3 regions of the Nitrincola salilacus genome follow, and region 3 is predicted to be linked to each of the others. Evidence: predicted binding sites of a transcription regulator. Region 3 holds the regulator's gene; each other region holds the start of a gene.
What was found. Region 3 encodes FNR, which switches genes on or off when oxygen is low (the NO sensors DNR and NnrR bind a similar motif). Its sites were predicted from a motif close to TTGATNTANATCAA; they were not measured.
Positions count from the first base shown of each region.

Region 1: napE (periplasmic nitrate reductase, NapE protein) is a predicted target of FNR. The motif match lies at 6,282-6,295, and genes of this name have one in related genera.
Region 2: clpB (ATP-dependent chaperone ClpB) is a predicted target of FNR. The motif match lies at 1,435-1,448, and genes of this name have one in related genera.

Region 1 covers NZ_CP176580.1:1,175,936-1,183,604, reverse strand. Annotated here, with positions in the region: gene ACK3CJ_RS05510 (class II 3-deoxy-7-phosphoheptulonate synthase) at 52-1,401, shown strand; gene ACK3CJ_RS05505 (DUF3549 family protein) at 1,545-2,615, shown strand; gene ACK3CJ_RS05500 (replication protein P) at 2,598-3,413, opposite strand; gene ACK3CJ_RS05495 (DnaT-like ssDNA-binding domain-containing protein) at 3,331-4,326, opposite strand; gene ACK3CJ_RS05490 (CBS domain-containing protein) at 4,374-4,787, opposite strand; gene purU (formyltetrahydrofolate deformylase) at 4,895-5,749, opposite strand; gene ACK3CJ_RS05480 (4a-hydroxytetrahydrobiopterin dehydratase) at 5,810-6,160, opposite strand; gene napE (periplasmic nitrate reductase, NapE protein) at 6,396-6,569, shown strand; gene napF (ferredoxin-type protein NapF) at 6,585-7,067, shown strand; gene ACK3CJ_RS05465 (chaperone NapD) at 7,057-7,359, shown strand; gene napA (nitrate reductase catalytic subunit NapA) at 7,356-7,669, shown strand, end outside.
Region 2 covers NZ_CP176580.1:3,903,066-3,910,734, reverse strand. Annotated here, with positions in the region: gene rluD (23S rRNA pseudouridine(1911/1915/1917) synthase RluD) at 1-664, shown strand, start outside; gene pgeF (peptidoglycan editing factor PgeF) at 661-1,407, shown strand; gene clpB (ATP-dependent chaperone ClpB) at 1,574-4,144, shown strand; gene ACK3CJ_RS18030 (23S rRNA (adenine(2030)-N(6))-methyltransferase RlmJ) at 4,326-5,162, shown strand; gene ACK3CJ_RS18025 (hypothetical protein) at 5,173-5,439, opposite strand; gene ACK3CJ_RS18020 (acetolactate synthase 3 large subunit) at 5,845-7,566, shown strand; gene ilvN (acetolactate synthase small subunit) at 7,566-7,669, shown strand, end outside.
Region 3 covers NZ_CP176580.1:2,052,625-2,060,293, forward strand. Annotated here, with positions in the region: gene ACK3CJ_RS09730 (urea transporter) at 87-893, shown strand; gene ACK3CJ_RS09735 (cation diffusion facilitator family transporter) at 878-2,053, opposite strand; gene ACK3CJ_RS09740 (bile acid:sodium symporter family protein) at 2,591-3,478, shown strand; gene queE (7-carboxy-7-deazaguanine synthase) at 3,513-4,145, opposite strand; gene rdgC (recombination-associated protein RdgC) at 4,231-5,145, opposite strand; gene ACK3CJ_RS09755 (adenine phosphoribosyltransferase) at 5,147-5,689, opposite strand; gene fnr (fumarate/nitrate reduction transcriptional regulator Fnr) at 5,885-6,658, opposite strand; gene hemN (oxygen-independent coproporphyrinogen III oxidase) at 6,838-7,669, opposite strand, start outside.

The DNA.
Region 1 (7,669 bases), 880 kb from region 3:
TCTGCCTTTGACTATTTTTTTCACACTTTTTAAACAACGCAGACGAGTCTAATGGAACACTGGAGTTCAAGCAGCTGGAGAAGTAAACCTATCGTCCAGCAACCGGCTTATCCCCAACTGGATGAGCTGATTCAGGTTGAGCAAACCCTGAGCCAACTACCCCCTCTGGTCTTTGCCGGTGAGATACGCTCACTGACGCAGGATCTTGCTTCGGTTGCCGCCGGAAAATCCTTTCTGCTACAAGGTGGTGATTGCGCCGAGAGCTTTGCCGAATTTAATGCCAACAAAATTCGCAATACCTTTCAGGTGCTGCTCCAGATGGCCGTTGTACTGACCTTTGCCGGCAGTTGCCCGGTGGTCAAGATCGGTCGCATTGCCGGTCAGTTCGCCAAGCCACGCACAACCGATACCGAGATCATCAATGGTGTCGAGCTGCCAAGCTACCGTGGCGATATCATCAACGACATAGGCTTCACTGCCGAATCGCGCACACCCGACCCTAAACGTCTGCTGGCGGCTTACCATCAGTCAGCCTCCACTCTGAACCTGTTACGCGCCTTTGCCACCGGTGGCCTGGCAGATCTGCACAAGGTGCATCAGTGGAACCTCGGCTTTGTGCGTAAGAGCCCACAGGGCGAGAAGTACCAGCATCTGGCTCAGCAGATCGATCAGGCACTCGCGTTTATGGAGTCCTGTGGTATCAATTCAGCCAGCGCACCCCAACTGCGTGAAACGGTTCTGTATACCTCGCATGAAGCCCTGCTATTGCATTACGAACAGGCCCTGACCCGTCAGGACAGCCTGACCGGCGACTGGTATGACTGCTCGGCACATATGCTGTGGATCGGTGATCGTACGCGGCAGCCGGATCATGCCCATGTCGAATTTCTGCGCGGCGTGCACAACCCGATCGGTATCAAAATCGGTCCCAGCACCAAAATTGATGACCTGCGACGCCTGCTGAACATTCTGAATCCAGACAACAAACCCGGTCGCATCACATTGATCGCGCGCATGGGTGCCGAGAAGATCACTGAGTTGTTGCCACCGATCGTGCGTGCTGTAAAAGCAGAAGGGCACTCAGTGGTGTGGAGCTCTGATCCGATGCATGGCAACATCATCAAAGCCTCCAGTGGTTATAAAACGCGTAGTGTCGATGCCATCCTGAATGAGATGAAAGGGTTCTTCGAAGTACACCGTGCCGAGGGAACTCATGCTGGGGGTGTACATTTCGAGATGACTGGTGAAGATGTAACCGAGTGTATCGGTGGTGCGTTCCAGATCACTGAAGATCGATTGGGTGATCGCTATCATACGCATTGTGATCCGCGTCTGAATGCTGACCAGTCGCTGGAACTGGCATTCCTGATCGCAGACACTCTGAAGAAAGCCAGAGGTTGAGCGAAGAGGCTCTGTGCCTGCGCCAGAAACGCTATGCACCATGAAGCCCTGATCCATCATGAATTGGATCAGGGCTTAGCTTCACCACTGATTAAGCTGATTGGCTTAAATTGATTGGCTTAAATTGATAAATAAAGGCCAGCATGACAGATTCCTCCCCCTCACTGACCCGTTTATTGCAGCACGCTGATAACCGCCTCCGCCTGTTTGATATGGGCAGAAGAGTCAGTAAACTCAGCGTGGATACCTTTGCTCGCATTGAGCAGAACGAGATCCCTTACCCTACCCCTTTTCTGCACCATGCCTGGATCGGTTTTCTGATCTGGAGTCCGGCACAAAAGGAACAGTGCCTGATCTGGTTCCTGAAGTTTCCATTGGATGAGCAAGGCTATCTGATTCAGGCAGCGCGTGATGATATGGTCAATCGCCTGTTGCAAAACGCGCTGAGCAATCAGGGTGAGCAACCTGTCGGCGATGCGCTGAAGGACAACCCCTTCGCCTTCACGCCGGATCAGGAGAAAATGGCCACGTTTCATGCTTTGGCCACCCGAACCACTGGCTCTGCGGCTTCGCAATACTATGAAGAGGTACAGCAGTATATCAGCGGCCAACGGCCCGATGACTACTGGCAGAATCTGGGTTTTCAGGGGATCGCAGATTTCACGGCAAGATTGGACAAGAGCGATAACGAAGCCAGCCTGTGCCGTGCGATAACTCGCTTACCCGAACCGCCGCTGCAGATCATTGCACGTTTGCTGGAACATGCGCAGCCGAGCCATGAGCTGGGTCGTGCACTGGCACACAGGCTGAACGTCCTGTTGAGTCAGGAGCAGCCCATACCTGAACTGGTTGCAGCGTTGATTCGTGGGCTATCCAACTGTCGCAGCCAGACTCTAACGCGTGAGGAAGTACAGAAAGTGCTGCAACACCCCTGCGCCAAAGAGCCTGAGGTGATCGCCGCAATAAGTTCACGTTGTACTGAGTGTCTACAGTATCCGGATATTCTGATGCTGTTTCTGGAACAACTGGCCAGTGGTAAAGCAGGTCAGACAGGATTCAGCAGGATCATCACAGATCTGATGTTCAGCCCTGTAATGCGGGCGCTGATCATGCAGGCGTTTCGCCATCCAGAGCGTAGTGAAGCACTGAGCCAGGCCATCGGGGAGATGTTTGGCTCAACGTTCTCAACGCCTGGTTCAGGCGTCGCTCACTGATGCCTCACCCGGCAAGGTGATACCCAGACCAAGGCTATCAGCTTTGGCCTGGCTCTGCTGGCGCAGCCGTTCGCGAATGCGAGTACCGCGGGGTTTGCTCATGTAATAAAGCAGACTGCAGGCCAGCTCATCTTCAAGGTCGTGATCCTTTGCAAACTGCTGAATAAAGAGCGCTGTGGTGCTGTCTTCTTTGTTTTCGAGTGCAACAGGAGCCGGTGGACGCAGATCCTCACCATGGCGCACCCGTCTGCACATGATCTCATAATGGTAGGTGAACAGTGGCAGCGTCTGTGATTCCTCTTCAGAGCGCAGCTGAAACCAACCTGTCTCGCGCCCGGCACAGTATACAGCCGGATGGCTCCAACGATGTTGTGCAGGGTGGTCAGCATGAAGGCAGGCCTCCTGATAAGCACGCCGCAGCCCCGGCAGCCCGAAGTCGCCATTCAGATCGCGAATAATCGCCAGAAACTCAGAAATGGTCGGCATCCAGGCAAGGGTTTCCTTGCAGCGATTCACCGCCAACACCAGTTCCGATTCACTGAAGCCAGCAAGGCTCAATGCCCATTCGCGCTTGGCAATGCGTATCTCGCTCTCGGTTTCAAAACAGCTTTTGAACTTATGCCCGTAGATCGCCATGAAGCGGGCAAATATCATATTCACATGCGCTTTGGTTTCAACTGAGATATTACCCTGTCGCGACTGCTGCTCAGCCGACTCACCAGTCGGTGTCCTTGAGGTCCATGATGGCTGCAGTAACCCGTTTTCGCTTGTCGCGAGTATCTCGCTGGGTGTTTTCATTGTTGATACCTGTTGAATTGCGTTCCTGCTCATAGCGCTGCTCTCTGGCATCACGTGTCTGTTTCTTCACCCATTCACGTTTAACCCATGCCAGGTATTTCTGATCCCAGTTGCTTTCACGACGATCTTTATCCAGCCAGTAGAGAACAAACTCATCCAGACAGTCCGCGGCAAAGGCTGCCGAGATCGCATGCCGTGGCAAGAGCTCATGAAAAGCTTCAGACGGCTGCCAGCCCAGATGCATCGATTGCAAACGCTGGTTGCGCTCTTCGTGCTGTTCGAAAATGTCCTGCAACTCATCTTTCTGACGCCGCCAGCCAAGACTGCCACCAAAGGTCGGTGCAGGCCCCTTTTGTCGCGCCAGGTTCGCCTGAGGCTGGGGCTGCTGTCGTGGTGGGGGGCGTTCAAACACCGGCAGCGTCTGCAAACCGGGATCGGCGACTGTTGTTGAAGCAGGTGCTGTTGAAGAAGACGTTGTTGAAGAAGACGTTGTTGAAGCAGCCCCGGCATCAGGACGTTCATTCATCCTATCCTGTCGGCTCGTCTGCATTGCCGGAGGCACCGAAACCGGACGAGATGGCTGAAAATCAGAGTCGGTCGGGGTTTGAACTGATTCAACCACGGGTTTCAACCGTATGGTCACAGTACCGGCCTGACCTGTTTGTATCTCCAACACACCCTGTCTGGCAAGGCTGTTCGCTGCAGCCATCTGACGCTGAGCATCCCAGAAATCGGCCAAAGATCGCCACTGCGGCTGAGACAGGGTCATGCTGGTTACAGAAAACTTATCCTGAATGCCGCCAATACTGGCCTGCTCTGTCAACTGGAACAACAACAGAGCTTCGTCACTTCCCAGCTTTCTCGCCAGCGAAGGATAGAAAAGCAGAGGCTTCTCCGGTAACAGGTTATTCATGGCAAGCCACTTCCAACATTACTGGGTATACGGGGGTGAAAAAAACCTCAACCATCTTTGGCAAAATCCTCGACTGCACGCAGCACGTCAGATCGACTGATCAAACCGACAAGTTTATCTCCCCTCACCACAGGTACACAGCGTCGGCCTCGATCGATCAGCATCTTGGAGACTGCGATGATGTCGGCATCATCCGGAACTGTATCGACATTCACCGTCATGTAATCACGGACATGACCGCCACTCCCCATCTCCTGCTCATGGTAGGTCTGTGACAGAATCGCACGCAGGCAGTCAACTTCCGACAACATTCCAACCAGATTGCCATTTGCGTCCACAACGGGTGAGCCGGAGAGCTTATACTCTCTGAGGCTTCTGATCGCACTGAAAAGATCAGTGTCGGGTTTGAAGGTAACCAATCTGGTAGCCATGTAATCCTGTGCTTTTACAGATCTGAGCATAATGTGCTCTCCTTCCGGCTGGTTTCTTTACAGTAAGTCTCTGGTTATCAGATCTCATCACCGCTGTATGTAAATATAGACCAAGCGTCGCCTCAGACCAGCAAAGATCATGCAAAAACAACGGTCTTGTTGCCATGCACCAACACTCGGTCCTCCAGGTGCCAGCGCAGCCCTCTGGCCAGTGCTGTTTTCTCAATATCGCGCCCGAGGCGAACCATCTCTTCAGGATGGTCACGATGACTGACCCGCGTCACATCCTGATCGATGATCGGTCCTGCATCAAGTTCTTCAGTGACATAATGACAGGTCGCACCGATCAATTTAACCCCACGTTCGTGCGCCTGATGATAGGGCTTGCCACCGGCAAATGAAGGCAAAAAACTGTGATGAATATTGATGATGCGGTGCGGATAGTGCTTACACAGATTCTGCGGCAGTATCTGCATGTAGCGCGCCAGTACCACAACATCGGCTTGATGCTCGGCGATCAATCGCTCCACCTGGTCAAAATGCGGCTGCTTGTCGGCAGGATCAACTGGCACATGAAAGAAGGGCACCCCATGCCACTCCACCATACTGCGCAATTTGTCATGATTGGATATGACACAGGGAATCTCACAGAACAGCTCGTCGCTATGGTATCGATACAGCAGATCTGCCAGGCAGTGAGCCTCACGGCTTGCCATCAGCACCACCCGTTTGGGCTTGCTGGAGTCGGAAATATTCCACTCCATACTGAAGGAACGAGCGATCGGATCAAACGCCTCCTTCAACGCCTCAAATGAAAACGGAATAGATGATGCACTGATCTCCACTCGCATGAAAAAGTGGTTAGTAGTTGGGTCCGAGTGCTGATTGGCATCGGCAATCGAGCCGCCATGACTGGAGATGAAGTTACTCACCATTGAGACAATACCCACCCGATCAGGGCAGGAGAGGACTAGCCGATATCTGCGTTCCATGGTTTCAATCTGATCCAGAGGCTGACAAAGACCGGAATTCTACCAGCATGTGAGTCAGGTCTACAGCTCCGATTCAGTCAAACCGGCATAGCGCTTTTCGGTTTCCGCCGCACAGATGAAGTCGCCCTGCTGCAGACCGCCTATCTTGTGCGTATACCAGATCACCTCAAGCCGCCCCCAGGCGGTCAGCAGATCGGGATGGTGGCCGACTGATTCGGCAAAGGTACCGATACGATTGGTGAAATCCAGTGCCCGGACAAAGTTTTTGAAGCGATAGACTCTATGCAGTTTCAACACCTCACCCTCCTGCTGCAACGCCCATTCAGGCAACTGTTGCAACTCGCGTTCGGCCTCCTCAATACTCAGGCGTGGCGCATCATCACGGCACAGATTACAGGCTTGCTTATTCATACTCACCTCAATAAAAAGGGTTCTCCGAGTTTTCCAAGTAAAGATCGATCAGATGAATTTTTCCTAACTCAATTTTTTAACTCAGCTTTCCATAATTCAACTTTCCATAACATTACTTACCATGACTCAAATCAATCATAGCAGTTGGCAAAAATTTCACCCGTCAACTACCCTACTTTCAAGTCAATAATAAAAATGTGTGTTTAAGCACATATAACATTGCCCAGGTGGATTTATGGAAGAACCCGATACCCTCCAACAGGAAGACAGAAAACGCCATGAGCTGCGACTTTTCCTCTTTCTGATAGTGTTTCTTTTCCCTCTGCTGACCTTTGCAGCCGTCGGTGGTTACGGTTTTCTGGTCTGGATGTCTCAACTGATCATGGGCCCTCCGGGACCACCGGTCTAAACACGGTACATACTCATGACTGTTTCCATCAGCAGACGCCAGCTTCTGAGGGGTGGACGCATGGCTCGTCCGGTCAGACGCCCTCCCTGGACCTCGAATGATCTTACCGATCAATGTACACGCTGTGACAAGTGCATCGCCGCCTGCCCTGAAAATGTTCTGTATCGGGGAGATGGCGGGTTTCCCGAGATAAGCTTCACCGATCGCGGCTGCACGTTATGCAGTGAGTGCGCCAGCGCTTGCCCTGAACCTATCTTCGATCTCAAGCGGATTGCGTTCAACTGGCAGGCCAGCATCAGTGACGGCTGTCTGGCCAATCAGAATGTGCACTGTCAGATCTGCCAGGATCAGTGTGAGGTTCGAGCGATCCGATTCACACCTCGTCTGCGCTCAGCGCCCTTGCCACTGATTGATACTGATGCTTGCACCGGATGTGGCAATTGTCTGCCGAACTGCCCATCGGGTGCCATTTCTCTGGAGGTTGAGAATGAGCACTGACACCCTTACAGAACTACACATTACAGAACTACACATTGCCAGCTTCGTGGCCCACGTCAGGCCCGAGTCATTGAAGGATTTTCTGAGCTGGACTCACGCACAGCCCGAACTTGAGGTACCTGCTCAGAACGAGCAGGGCAAGGTGATACTCGTTACCGAATGCACCAGCCAGCAAACCGTGCTGGCGACTATCGACAACATTGAGCAGCGGCCAGGGGTACTTGGCTGCACGCTGGTCTATCACGAGGTGATGGATCAGCAGGATGCGGACAAGATGGAGACCTCCCTATGAAAATGACTCGTCGACAATTTGCCAAGGCTAATGCTGGTCTGGCAGCAGCTGCCGCAGCCGGTCTTTCCATGCCAGCCAGCGCCAGCAACCTGATCACCAACATCGAGCTCACCTCTCTGAACTGGAACAAGGCCCCCTGCCGCTTTTGCGGGGTGGGCTGCAGCGTCATGGTTGCGACTCGGGACAATCAGATAGTCGCCACGCATGGGGATGTTAAATCAGAGGTCAACCGTGGCCTGAACTGCGTCAAGGGCTATTTTCTGTCCAAGATACTCTATGGCAGGGATCGTCTGACCAAGCCCCTGCTGCG
Region 2 (7,669 bases), 1.9 Mb from region 3:
GGTTCATCCGGGAGCGGGTCATGCCGATGGTACTCTGCTGAATGCGTTGCTGCATCACAGCCCTGAGATCGGCCTGGTACCGCGTGCCGGCATCGTGCATCGTCTGGATCGTGAAACGACCGGACTGATGGTGGTGGCGAAAACCATTACTGCGCAGACTGATCTTGTGGTGCAGTTGCAGGAGCGGACCATGGGGCGTGAATATGAGGCTGTGGTTAATGGTGTCATGACGGGTGGCGGTTGTGTCGACGAGCCGATGGCGCGGCACAGCAAAAACCGACAGAAGATGGCTGTTGTCGGTGTCGGCAAGGAAGCGATCACCCATTACCGCGTGATGCAGAAGTTTCGCGCTCATACCCATATCCGGCTCAAGCTGGAAACTGGACGCACACATCAGATTCGTGTCCATATGGCGCATATCAACTATCCTCTGGTCGGTGACCCACTGTACTGTGGACGTTTCCGTATTCCCAAAGGTTGCAGTGATAAGATGTTGGCCACGCTACGCGCTTTCAGACGCCAGGCCCTGCATGCCAAAAAGCTGGAGCTCTGGCATCCGGAGACAGGTGAGAAGATGAGCTGGGAGATAGATCTGCCGGATGATCTGAAACAACTGCTGAGCGTGTTGAAAAAAGATGTTTCGGAGCTGGATTACAACCTATGAAACTGATTCGTGCCAGTTGGCCTGCGCCTGCACATATTCACGCCCTGACAACAACGCGGCTGGATGGTATCAGTCGTGCCCCGTATGCCGAGCTGAACCTGGCCGATCATGTCGGGGACGATCCGCTGTCAGTACGCGAGAATCGTGAAATTCTGAAGCAGGCTCTGGGGCTGAAGCAGGAGCCGCAGTGGTTGCAGCAGGTGCATGGTACCCAACTGGTCGAGGCACGGTCAGATGTTCAGGATGTACCGGAAGCAGATGCCTGCTGGACGGATCAGTCTCGTCTGGCCTGTGCCGTACTGACGGCTGATTGCCTGCCGGTACTCTTTACGGATCGGACAGGTTCGCGTGTGGCAGCCGCTCATGCCGGTTGGCGTGGACTTGCTGCCGGTGTGCTGGAGCAGACCTTATCGGCATTTGAAAACCCTGAGGATGTGTTAGTCTGGCTTGGACCAGCGATCGGCCCTCTGGCTTTTGAGGTGGGCGATGATGTGCATCAGGTTTTCTGCAATCAATTCCCCGAGGCCGAGTCGGCCTTCAGTGTGTCTCCGACATCAAAGGATAAGTGGCTGGCGGATCTTTACAGGTTGGCCACTATCCGGCTGCAAAAAGCGGGTGTCAGTGGAGTGTTCGGTGGCGAGTTCTGTACTTTCAGCGGTCGTGAATACTTCTACTCCTACCGTCGAGAGGGTGTTACAGGTCGCATGGCCAGCCTTATCTGGATTGACTCCCACCTCAGCTAGAGCTTCCTGGCACTTAAGCAATAAAGACTGATCTGGATCAGTTGATTAATTAATGACCACTTGAATTGTGGTTATATGCACCCCATCTAATCATCGTACTCAATGAACTCCACACCGACCGTCCAAATGTGTTGGTGCGTGAATCACAAGTGATCAGGAGAGGGCGATGCGACCCGATAAATTTACTTCAAAACTTCAGGATGCTCTGGCCGAAGCTCAGTCTCTGGCCATAGGCAAAGATCATAATCAGATCGAACCGATCCATCTGCTGGCTGCTTTCATCAATCAGCGCGGTGGCTCGATTCGTCCTCTGCTGGGCAAGGCCGGTGCAGAGCTCAACAGCCTGACCCGCAAGATCGGTGAGGCGCTTGATCGTCTACCACAGGTGCAGAGTCCGGATGGCGAAATTCGGCTGTCGCAGAATATGGCGCGTCTGTTCAATGTCACCGACAAGCTGGCTCAGCAGCGTGGCGATCAGTATATCGCCAGCGAACTGATGCTGTTGGCGATGATCGAGGCGAAAACCGATGCCGGCAAACTGCTGCAGGAGTGTGGCATCACTGCGGCACGTCTGACCGCCTCCATTGAAGAGATGCGTGGCGGTGAGTCGGTGCAGGATCCGAATGCCGAAGAGTCGCGTCAGGCACTGGATAAGTACTGCGTGGATCTGACCGAGCAAGCTGAGTCGGGCAAGCTGGATCCGGTCATCGGCCGTGATGACGAGATCCGCCGTACCATCCAGGTGTTGCAGCGTCGTACTAAAAACAACCCTGTGTTGATTGGCGAGCCCGGTGTGGGTAAAACCGCGATCGTCGAAGGGCTGGCGCAGCGTATTGTGAATGGCGAGGTGCCGGAAGAGCTGAAGCGCAAGCGTGTGCTGTCGCTGGATATGGGCGCACTGATTGCCGGAGCCAAGTTTCGCGGTGAGTTCGAAGAGCGCCTCAAGGCAGTGCTGAATGAGCTTTCCAAGCAGGAGGGGCAGATCATCCTGTTTATCGATGAGCTGCATACCATGGTGGGAGCGGGCAAGGCTGAGGGTTCGATGGATGCCGGCAATATGCTCAAGCCTGCGCTGGCAAGGGGTGAGCTGCATTGCGTCGGTGCCACTACGCTGGATGAGTATCGTAAGTATGTCGAGAAGGACGCTGCCCTTGAGCGTCGTTTCCAGAAAGTGCTGGTCGATGAGCCGAGTGAAGAGGACACCATTGCCATACTTCGCGGCCTTAAAGGGCGCTATGAGGTGCATCATGGTGTCGATATCACCGATTCGGCGATCATCGCGGCGGCTCAGCTGTCACAGCGCTACATCGCAGACAGACAGCTGCCGGATAAGGCAATAGATCTGATTGATGAAGCGGCCTCTCGCATTCGTATGGAGATCGATTCCAAGCCGGAAGAGATGGACAGGTTGGAGCGCCGTTTGATCCAGCTCAAGATGGAACAGGAAGCGCTGAAGAAGGAAACCGACGACGCGTCACGTAAGCGTCTGCATGAGCTTGAGCAGGTGATCGGCAGGTTGGAGCGTGAATACTCCGATCTGGAGGAGGTGTGGAAAGCAGAAAAAGCCACGCTTCAGGGATCACAGCAGATCAAGGAGCAACTGGATCAGGCGCGTGTCGAGATGGATCAGGCGCGTCGTGCCGGTGATCTTGGACGCATGTCTGAGCTGCAGTACGGACGCATTCCCGAGCTGGAGAAGCAGCTTAAGGCCGCCGACGAGGCAGAGCCTCAGGAGACCCGACTGCTGCGTAACAGAGTTACCGAAGAGGAAGTGGCCGAAGTGGTCTCGCGCTGGACGGGGATTCCGGTCAGTAAGATGCTGGAGGGTGAACGCGACAAATTGATGCGTATGGAGACAGCCTTGCATGCACGCGTGGTCGGGCAGGACGAGGCGGTCGTGGCGGTGTCCAATGCCGTGCGCCGCTCACGTGCCGGATTGGCAGACCCGCATCGACCCAATGGCAGTTTTCTGTTTCTGGGACCAACTGGTGTGGGCAAGACTGAGTTGTGCAAGGCGCTGGCGCATTTTCTGTTTGATACCGAAGAATCGCTGGTGCGGATCGATATGTCTGAGTTCATGGAGAAGCATTCCGTGGCCCGGCTGATCGGTGCACCTCCCGGTTATGTCGGTTATGAAGAGGGTGGTTATCTGACTGAAGCGGTGCGTCGCAAGCCCTATTCGGTGCTGCTGCTGGATGAGATCGAGAAGGCGCATCCGGATGTGTTCAATATTCTGCTGCAGGTGTTGGAGGATGGACGTCTGACCGATGGTCAGGGGCGGACGGTGGATTTTCGCAATACCATCGTTGTCATGACCTCCAACCTCGGCTCTGATCTGATTCAGAACTTCTCGGATGATGACGATTATGAGCTGATGAAATCGGCAGTGATGGAAACGGTAAGCACTCACTTTCGACCTGAGTTGATCAACAGGATTGATGAGGTGGTGGTATTCCACAGTCTGCGTCGTAATCAGGTGGCGGGAATTGCCCAGATACAGCTGGATCGTTTGCGCAAGCGTCTGGCAGAACTCGATATGACACTTTCACTGACTTCAACCGCGTTGGATAAGCTGGTAGAAGTGGGTTTTGAACCAGTCTATGGTGCAAGGCCGCTGAAGCGGGCTATTCAACAATGGATCGAGAACCCGCTGGCGCAGGAGATCCTGTCGGGACGCTATGCGTCGGGTGATGAGGTGGCGGTGGATGTCGAAGCTGGAAGTTTCGTCTTCCGCTGATTCAGAGCCGATCCGGTATATGTGCCGGCCTGGGCTTAGGTTCGGGACTTAAGTACGGGGCTTAGGTTCAGGACTTAGGTTCAGGACTTAGGTTCAGGGCTTTGGCTCTGGCCATGGTGTTTGGGAATAGGGGGCGGAAACTGTTAATATACAGCCGCCCCTATATTCTGGATCGCACATCATGCTCAGCTATCTTCATGGTTTTCATGCCGGCAACTTTGCCGATATCCACAAGCACTTCATTCTCTCCTGTCTGTTGCAGTCGCTGAACCGCAAGGCCACACCCTGGAACTATCTCGAAACTCATTCCGGTCGTGCGATCTATGATCTGGAGAATGAGCAGGCGCTGAAAACCTCTGAATTCAAGGAGGGGATAGTGCGACTCTGGGAGCAGCAGGATCTGCCCGAGCAGGTTCAGCCCTATCTGGACAGTGTGCGGCAGTGGAATCCAGATGGATCATTGAAGCAATACCCTGGCTCGCCCTCGATTGCTGCCGGTTTTGCCCGTGAGCAGGATCGCCTGCATCTGATGGAACTGCATCCGACTGAGTTTGATGTGCTGAAACGTACCTTCCGCCGCGATGAGCGGGTGGCTGTTCATCACCGCGATGGTTATGAGGGGGTGCTGTCATTGCTGCCGCCGACACCTAATCGCGGATTGGTGCTGATCGACCCCTCTTATGAGGTCAAGTCGGAATATGATCAGGTGGTGTCATTCATGCTGGCCGCGACAAGGCGCTGGCCTAATGGTATCTATGCCATCTGGTATCCATTGCTCGGTGCCAGACGCTGGCAGGAGATGTTGGATGCGCTGAGTCGTTCGGGTATCAGGAAAATACTGCGCTCAGAAGTGGAGATCGCACCTGAGGCAGAGCGAGGGATGTATGGCAGTGGCATGCTGATCATCAACCCTCCCTGGCAACTGGATCAGCAGTTGGAGGCTAGTCTGCCCATGCTCAAGGATAGTCTGGAGCAAGGGCAATACTCGACACTGTGTGACTGGTTGGTGCCGGAATAAGGCGTGTCTGCTAGTAGAGCGCCTGCTCGTCGCGCACGGCTTCTTTCAACACATGCAGAAACAGACGGTCGGCGTCGCTGAATTCGATCGGGATCTTGACGCTGGTCGTGGAAGACAGCTCATCGGCAATCAGTGTGTCGGCGTCCTTCTTGTCGATATGCTTGCGGGCAATCATTAGCGCCTGCTCACACAGCTTCGGATCGGCCAGAACCTTGCGAATAAAGCGCATCAACTCGTTGATGACTCGCTCTTTGTTTTTAATCTCAGAAATACTCATACAGCTGTTCCTCTGGCTTTTTTGCGCAATTATATTGCATTCAGCGTAGCCTTTCTTCGTCAGAGTTAAAACATTTTGTTTTATGGTTGATCAATCTTGGTGCGGATGAGAAAATGACCGGCTTCCTTCAGGAACCTTTTCGCCTGTGTGCTTCAGGAAATCCCGACAGCACAGGCAGAAAGCATTACCCGGCTTAAGTCTCAGACAGGTCTGGCAGTCTAAGAGATCCTTTTTCTGTTCAGCACCCGAGTACAGGCAGTCCGTTTTCGGCGCACTCTGACCATGGGGCGGCGAAATCAGTGCCAGGCTGTGTGAATGCAGCCGCACAGGTTTGTGCTCACGATGCAGAATCACAGAAACTGTTAATCGTCGGTAGTTCGCCGACGTATGTAGAGGATACACGAAGTGGAATTACTTTCAGGCGCAGAAATGGTGGTACGCGCTCTCCGAGATGAGGGGGTGAAATACATCTATGGTTATCCGGGTGGGGCACTGCTGCATGTCTATGATGCACTGTTCCAGCAGGAAGATGTCCAGCATATCCTGGTGCGCCACGAGCAGGCAGCAACTCACATGGCTGATGCCTATGCCCGTGCGACCGGTAAAGCTGGTGTCGCACTGGTGACATCCGGTCCTGGTGCGACCAATGCGATTACGGGTATCGCTACCGCCTATATGGACTCGATTCCGATGGTTGTCATCACCGGTCAGGTCATGAGCTATCTGATAGGTGAAGATGCTTTCCAGGAGACCGATATGCTGGGTATCTCCCGGCCGATCGTGAAGCATAACTTCAGTGTCACGCGAGCTGAAGATATTCCAGAGATCATCAAGAAGGCGTTTCATATTGCGGAATCCGGTCGTCCCGGTCCGGTCGTGGTCGATATCCCCAAGGATATGACGGCGCCTACCGAGCGTTTTCCCTATGAATACCCCAAGAGTGTCAAGCTGCGCTCCTATAGCCCTGTCACCAAGGGGCACTCCGGCCAGATCAAGAAGGCTGTGGATATGTTGCTCGGTGCCAAGCGTCCGATCATCTACTCGGGTGGTGGTATCATCATGGGTGATGCCAGTGCCGAGCTGATCGAACTGGCGCAGTTGCTGAACTGCCCTGTCACCAACACGCTGATGGGACTGGGTGGTTATCCCGGTACGGATCGTCAGTTTGTCGGTATGCTGGGGATGCACGGCAGCTACGAAGCCAACATGACTATGCACCACAGTGATCTGGTGCTGGCGATCGGCGCACGTTTTGATGACCGCGTCACCAACGCAACCGATAAGTTCTGTCCGACAGCACGTATCGTGCATGTGGATATCGATCCGGCTTCCATCTCCAAAACCATTCAGGCTGATGTCCCTATTGTAGGGCCCGCCAAAGTGGTGCTGGAGGAGATGATCCAGTTGGTGAAGGCGAGCAAGAAACAGCCGGATGCTGAAGCACTCGCCTCCTGGTGGAAGCAGATCGATGAGTGGCGCTCGCGTCACGGTGGTCACTACCGCACCGACGACTCCGAGCTGATGAAGCCGCAACAGGTTATCGAAATGCTGTCCAAGGTGACCAACGGTGATGCCTACGTCTGCTCCGACGTGGGTCAGCATCAGATGTTTGCCGCACAGTATTATAAGTTCAATAAACCCAATCGCTGGATCAATTCCGGTGGTCTGGGCACTATGGGCTTTGGTTTTCCTGCTGCGATGGGGGTCAAGATGAACTTCCCGAATGAGGAAGTTGTGTGTGTGACCGGTGAAGGTAGTATCCAGATGAACATTCAGGAGCTGTCCACCTGCAGTCAGTATGATATTCCGGTCAAGATCATCTGCCTGAACAACCAGTCACTGGGTATGGTGCGCCAGTGGCAGGATATGAACTATGAGGCTCGCCATTCTCACTCCTATATGGAGTCCTTGCCGGACTTCAAGAAGTTGGTTGAGGCTTATGGGCATGTCGGCATGAAGGTGGAGAAGTATTCAGACCTGGAAAATGCGATGCGTGAAGCCTTTGCGATGAAGGATCGCCTCGTGTTCATGGATATCATGGTTGATCCTTTCGAGCATGTTTATCCGATGCAGGTACCGCGCGGTGCGATGCGTGATATGTGGCTGAGCAAGACGGAGAGAACCTGATGCGACATATAATTTCTGTTCTGATGGAAAACGAACCAGGTGCACTGTCGCGGGTTGTTGGCCTCTTTTCACAGCGTAACTTCAACATCGAATCGTTGACAGT
Region 3 (7,669 bases):
CTGCACACTTCTGATCTAATGCGGTTTCAAACTGACTTAATAGTCAGCTTTTTAACCCCATCTGTAGGTATCAGTCTGTGAGCTGGATGCGTGCAACGCTGGCGGGTATCAGCCAGATATTTTTTCTGAGTAATCCCTGGAGCGGTCTGGCATTTCTGCTGGCTGTTCTCTGGGCGTCTCCAGTGATGGTGATAGGGATGTTGCTTGGCGTCAGCAGCGCCAATCTGACTGCCAGACTGGCAGGGTTTTCAATCTCAGATATCGAGCAGGGTTTGTTTGGCTACAATGCAGGCCTGGTCGGTTTGTTGCTGGGTCTGTGTTATGAGCCGAGTCTGCTGTTGGCGCTCGGCATTGTGTCAGGAGCAATTGCCTGCACGTTACTGTTTCAAGGGCTCAGATCCGTTTGGGCTATTCCGCTGTTCACAGCTCCTTTCAATCTGCTCATGCTGCCCTGGCTCTTTCTGACTCAGACCACTCCATTGGATCTGCCGGTCGACCCGATTCCATTGCTGTCTGGTGTCAGTCAGGTGTTGTTTGTATCGGATCCGATATCGGCAGTTGTGGTAACGCTGGTTTTACTTTTGCAGGGTGTTCCGTTTCTATTGTGGGCGCTAGGTGGCAGTCTTGTCGGCATCGTGGCGGGTATTCTGTTCGGCCTGGATCCAGGCTCTCTGACGTTTGGTATAGCTGGGTTCAATCCGGTACTGGCTGCGATTGCGCTATATCACCATCAACTGAGCTGGCGATGGATACTGGCTGGGATGCTGCTAGCGGCAACAGCTGGAGCAGGGTTGATGGCGGCTGGTCTGCCTGCACTAACTGCGCCTTTCGTTATCAGTTGTTGGCTGATTCTGTTACTGGAGCGGCGTCGCCGGACTCACTTGGCTGGCTGAGGAGCCAGCCAGATATTGATCTGACGGAACCAGTTCAGGCCTTTCAGCTCTTCAGCGAGTTGTGCTTCCAGCGCATGTGCTTCGATACCCGTGTTGCTCAGTAACTGATGGATATCGCTGCTGAACTTGATGTCCAGATCGATGCAGCGTGGCTCGTAGTAGATGATCAACTCATAATCCGCTGTATCCCCCAGAATACGACTGATCGATGCGTCAAGATGCTGCTGTATCTCGGATCGTGGCGGCATTATCGGGCAGATCTCTTCAGACATGTCGTGATCATCATAGGTGTCGATGTGGTAGATGATATGACCGATATCATCGAACCGGTCCCGTAACAGGCAGGTGACCGAGTCACCAATAAAATGCCCCTCTGCAGAACTCAGGTGAGGACCAACCTGAAGATGCATCTCCAGCAGGCTCTGGCTGCCCATTGAGCGGCTTTTGAAGCTGTGAACACTTATCACCCCATCAACTGAAAGGGCTGCTTCACGGAGTTTTTTGACCCGTTCTGCCGGTAGCGCCGTATCAACCAGTTCGGAAATGCTTTTGGCAACCAGATCCCAGCCGATCTTGCCGACCAGCAGCGCAACGAGTACTGCCGCGAGAGCATCCAGCCACCAGACGCCCGTCATGGCTCCGGCTATGGCAACGAAGACAACAATGGAGGATAACGAGTCCGTGCGATGGTGCCAGGCGTTAGCGATGATCAGGTTCGAGTTCAGTGCTTTTCCGACCCGGTGGGTGTAGTGATAAAGGATCTCTTTCGACAATATGGAGACGCCCGCTACGATTAGCGCGGGCCAGGCTGGCAGGGGTGGAACTTCTGAACCAAACAGCAGCTTGAGGCTTTCATAGGCCATCAAGGCCCCGACCAGCATGAGAATACCGCCAAGCACAACGGTGCCGACGGTTTCAAAGCGTGCATGCCCCCAGGGATGGTTGGCATCTGGTTTTTCATGCGAGAACTTGAGAAGAAACACGACCATGAAGTCGGTCAAAACATCCGACAGCGAGTGCAAGCCGTCGGCAATCAATGCGGCTGAGTTGGCCAGTATACCCACGATAATCTTGGCGGCGCTCAACAGGCTGTCGACCAACGCGCCAATCAGAGTGATGCGCTGTCCTGCCCTGCGTCGTTGATCCAGCTCTTCCTGCATTGTCAGTTCCGATACCTCATTTTCAGCTTCGGTATACTAACTGCCTTAGTCGCCTTAGACCAGTGTTGTGAGTGCTCATTGTTACTCTTCAGAGTTTTTCTTCAGAATCAAGATTATGACAGATGTGTGAAAAGGGTTGTGTGTAACCTTGACTCCGTGCTAGATGCTGAGAAGAAACTGCAGGGGTGTTTTAGTTTCTTGTTTCGCTTTCGCATCTGCAAATAATTGCATATATTAACTAATAACTTATTGATTCATATGATGTAAAATATCTGTACATTTTTTGATCAATCTGTAGGGAGGCATGAAGACGTGGGAGCAAGGCGGGGTTTTAAAACGTCTACACACAATGTTATCCACAGAGAATGTGGGTAGGCTTTCCAAGCCCACGAGGCATAGGGGTTTTGTCCTGAGTGGATAAAGTTCTGCTCTGTCGCTTTCTAAGCCTAGCCTATAAATGCTGCAGTTGCGTTAAGATTGTGTGAACTCATCCCCGTCGATATGATGACGCCTTGTGATTCAGCGAGAGATAAAAAAATGCAGGCTTCGATCATTTCTCAGATATTTTTGCCCACAGCATTGGCGATCATCATGCTGGCTGTGGGTCTCTCGCTGAGTATGAGGGATTTTGCACAGGTTCTCAGAGAGCCCAGAACCTTGTTGCTGGGTATCGGTGCTCAGATGTTGCTGTTGCCTGTGCTGGGTTTAATCGTGGTGACATTGTTTCAACTGCCCCCTGCATTGGCTGTGGGTATCATGATTCTCACCTTTGCCCCCGGTGGTGCAACATCCAATGCGATCACACTGCTCGCGCGCGGAGATGCGGCGCTTTCTGTTTCACTCACAGCGCTGGTGACCCTGCTGACACCTTTCACTATACCTTTGTTGACTGCATTGGCTTTGCAGCACTGGTTTCAAACAACGGCCGTGATTGATTTTCCGATTATCGAATCGATCATGAAAATGGTGGTGATTACACTGCTACCGGTGCTGGTGGGAGTCGGATTCAGTGCGCGCTTTCCTCTTCTGGCGGCACGTGTCAGAGTGCCTTTCAGGCGTTTTTCACTCTGCCTGTTGTTGCTGATGGTGGTGTTGCTGGTGCGCGGCAACTGGCATCTACTGCCTGCCTTGCTGGTCCAGTTGGCGCCCGCAGTGTTTTGTCTGGTATTTGCGGCCATGTTGCTGGGATTTTTGCTGTCGAAGATGGCTGGGCTGAATGATCCACAGCGGATATCAATCATGGTTGAAGTGGGGTTGCAGAATGCTGGTACTGCGCTGCTGGTGACCAGCACGATTCTACAGAATGCTGAAATGTCAGCGAGTGCTCTGGTTTATGGGGTGTTGATGCAGATTCCTGCATTCGCACTTATCGGCTGGCGTAATCGTCGAACCCTGCTGCAGTTTCGACGCAGTCGGACTGCTTGATCCTGACCAGGGGCTGGTGGCGTTTCGGCTCAGCCTAGTCGATACCGATGATCTTGTGTGTCTGCAGGCTTAATTTCCACTGCGGGTGATCCATGCAGTAGCGGATGCAGGCGGCTGTGTTGGCTGCCTGCTCCGGGCTATCGAGTGGTTGCAGGTAAAAGTGCTCAAAATCGAGTGACTGAAACTGTTCGGGGCGGTTTTCGCGTTGCGGATAGACCAGTTTCAGCTCATGACCTTGTGTAATCAGCAGCTCTGCATCAGCTTTGGGGCTGACACAGATCCAGTCAATGCCGGCTGGCAAGGGACGGGTACCATTTGTTTCAATCGCTATTTCGAACCCTTTCTGGTGCAGTGCCTCAACCAGCTCGCCATCCAGCTGCAGTGCAGGCTCTCCTCCGGTACAGACGACATAGGGCTGGCCTTTTTCGCCTGCTGGCCAGAAGCTGCGAATACGACTGGCCAGCGCCTCGGCTGTTTCAAACTTACCGCCGTTCTGGCCATCAGTGCCGATAAAGTCTGTATCACAGAACTTGCACACGGAACTCTCCCTGTCCTGTTCACGACCTGACCAGAGATTACATCCGGTAAAGCGACAAAAAACTGCTGCTCGACCGCTTTGAGCGCCTTCACCTTGCAGGGTGTAGAACATCTCTTTGACACTGTACATGTAAACTCCGGATCAGGTTAAAACAGTAAAGGCTATTCGTAAGGGCCATTCAGTAAAGGCTATTCAGTCAAAGTATGACGCCGCCTTATCGGACGGGTTCCCCGCCGAAGGCTTCCACCAGCGCCGGCACAAAGCGGCTGAACTCTAGCCCCATCTGCGTCAATTGGGCATCAAAATAGGCCAGCTCATCTTCAGGGCTGTCATTGTCCATCTGCTCGCGGAACTGGTCGGTGAGCTTCAGGCGATGCAGGCTCATATCGGCATGCAACACCAGACGAATCTGCTCCTCCCAGTTAAACGCCAGCCGCGTGATCTGCATGCCATTGTCCAGGTGGGCGCGGATCTCATCGCTGAACAGGTCCTGTCCCTTGACGCGAATAACGCCTCCCTCTGCGCTGAGATCACGCAGCTCGCTCTCATCTTCAACCTCAATAACGGAGGGAATAGGGCGTTTGTCCTGCAGCCATTCGGTCATGACGCTGCTGGGGGCCTGGTTGACCTCCAATGGTCTTACAATCAGCGATCCCAACGCTTCACGCAGGGCACTGAGCAGGTCTTCGGCACGTTTGAAGCTGCCGACATCGACCAGAATCCAGCCTTGCTGAGGCATCAGCAGGGCGCGGGTACGATGACGTCGTGTGAAGGCGCGTGGCAGAAGCTCAAGCGTGATGTCGTCTTTCATCTGCTGGCGTTCCTTGCGGTACACCTTGCGTGCTTCGTTCTCTTCGATGACACGGATACGCTCATCCATTTCGTCACGGATCACGCTGGTGGGCAGAATTTTCTCCTCAACCAGATAGCTGATCAGGATATAGCCATTGCTGCTGAATACTGGTGACTCAGACAGAGGGCCAGTCGGTGAGGTCCAGCCGCTGCGACTGACTTCATGGCGGCCACAGGGTACAAAGGGTTTTTCCAGCAGTACTCTTTCGAGATGCTCTTCCGTGAAGTCTTCAGCGGGTTCGAAGCGATAGCAGATAGCGTTTTTAAACCAATTCATTTCAGTGTCCGGCGTAGGCAAGCAAAGAGTAGACAGGAATTCCACTTTCCTGGATGCGGGCGGATCCCTGCAGATCCGGCAGGTCGATCAGTGCGGCCACTTCTGTGACATCTGCACCCAACTGATTGATCAGGCTACAGCTGGCCAGCAGGGTACCGCCTGTGGCGATCAGATCATCAAGCAGCAGTACGCGATCTCCAGCCGCAACAGCATCTGTTTGAACCTCAACAGCAGCAGTGCCATATTCCAGTTTATATTCCTGGCTGATGGTGTCGCCCGGCAGTTTGCCTTTCTTGCGTACCAGAATCAGCGGTAGATTGAGCTGATAGGCAATTACCGATCCCAGCAGAAAGCCGCGTGCATCTATTCCTGCAATATGGGTGATATCACTGCCGATATAGCGCTGAATGAAGGCATCACATACCATGCGCATCGCTTTCGGGTCTTTGAAAACCGGTGTTACATCCCTGAACATAACGCCGGGTTCGGGCCAGTCAGGCAGGGATCGGATCACCGATTTTATGTAATATTCGTCAAAAGACATCAGAAACTCCTCAATAGGATGCAAACTTGATACAGCTCAATGTTTTCGGGTATCAGGCGGTGTTTAATAGGCTCGTTGGGTTACACAATGAACTGATGACGTCATTGTGGGACATTCGGGCGCCTCAGATGAAAATCTGAGGCGTTTTTTTTGGTTTGAGACACGGTTATTCTCGGCAGGTAGTAAACATCTGTATCAGTTACGCTTTTGTTGAAGGGCGGAAGGGTCGTCCACGGAGCATTCGCCAGACAGCTCATAGATCTCTTCAAGATCCATCAGTTTGATCTCTTTGCCATCCACCTGAATCAGGTTCTGGTTTTGAAAACGGGTGAAGATACGGCTGATAGTTTCAACGGCCAAACCCAGGTAGTTACCGATCTCATTTCGTGACATGGACAAACGGAAAGACATGGCAGAGTAGCGCCGCTCCTGAAAACGCTGCGACAGTTTGATCAGGAAGGTGGCGACGCGTTGCTCGGCATTTTTCTTCGACAGCAGCAACATCATCTGTTGCTCGTCGCGGATCTCTTTGCTCATGGTGCGTACAATCTGGCGACGCAGCTCAGGGAGTTGTCCAGACAGGTCATCAAGGCGTTCAAACGGAATTTCGCAGACGGTGGTGGTTTCCAGAATCTTGACCGAGACCGGATAGTGGTTGGCATCATAGCCACTGAGGCCAACCAGCTCACCTGGCAGATAGAAACCGGTGATCTGTTCTTCACCATCATTGGTGATGGTGTAGCTTTTGACGGAGCCAGCACGGATGGCGTAAATGCTGCCAAAAGGGTCGCCCTGTCTGAACAGGTGCTCACCTTTTTTCAATGGTCGGCTCTTGTCGATGATATTGTCCAGCCGCTCCATCTCGGTCATGTTGAGCGAAACAGGGAGGCACAGACTGCTCAGACTGCAGGTGTTGCAGTGTGATGGCTTGATGCTGTGAAGCTTACCTGATGCTGCTTTATCATCCATCCGATTTATCATCCATCCAAGTCCTGCAGTGTCTGTGACGGTCATGCCCGATCTATTCAAAGGACATTATGTATCATTTAGCGCCCGGGGTGAAGTTCAGCAGACGCTTATAGACTAACTGTTATAACAGTAGTCATGACAACTATTATAGCAACAGACCGTCATTAGTCAGGTTTGGATCAGATGATGCGTGAATAGCCTCGGGTAGGTTGCAGTTTGGGAATGTAGGCATCGAATGCCATGCAGACACGTCTGATCAAGAGACGTCCAGCTGGTGTGACATGAATGATGCCAGCATCAAGATGAACCAGACCGTCCTGTTCAAACTGTCGCAGCTCCTGCATCTCAGCGGCAAAGTAGCTGTCGAAATCAAGTTTGAAATGCGATGCGATCGCTTGGGTATCGAGTCTGAAATGGCAGATCAGTTGCTCTATTACAGCGGCACGGATCAGGTCATCGCGACTGAGTGTAATGCCGCGGCGCACGGCATTCTGCTTCTCTTCGATTGCCTGGGTATAGAGACCGAGGTCGTGTTCATTCTGATAGTAAACGTTGCCGATCTTGCTGATGGATGACACGCCCATCGCTACCAGATCGCAGTCTGCATGGGTCGTATAACCCTGAAAATTACGATGCAGCTGACCATTGAGCTGAGCCTGTGCCAGAGAGTCATCGGGTTTGGCGAAGTGGTCCATGCCGATATAGCGATAACCCGCTTCCATCAACTTGCTGATTGTATTTTGCAGGATAATCAGCTTGGCTTCCGCGCTGGGCAAGTGTTCGCTCTGTATATGGCGCTGCGAACGAAAACGCTCGGGCATATGAGCATAGTTGAACACTGACAGGCGATCCGGGCTCATCTCAATCACTTTATCCAGGGTGCGATCAAAGCTGTCTGGTGTTTGATGGGGCAGGCCGTAGATCAAGTCCATATTCAGCGAAGTGAATCCCAGTTCGCGTGCCTGTTCCAGCACCGCGAGGGTCTGTTCGATCGGCTGTACACGATTCACG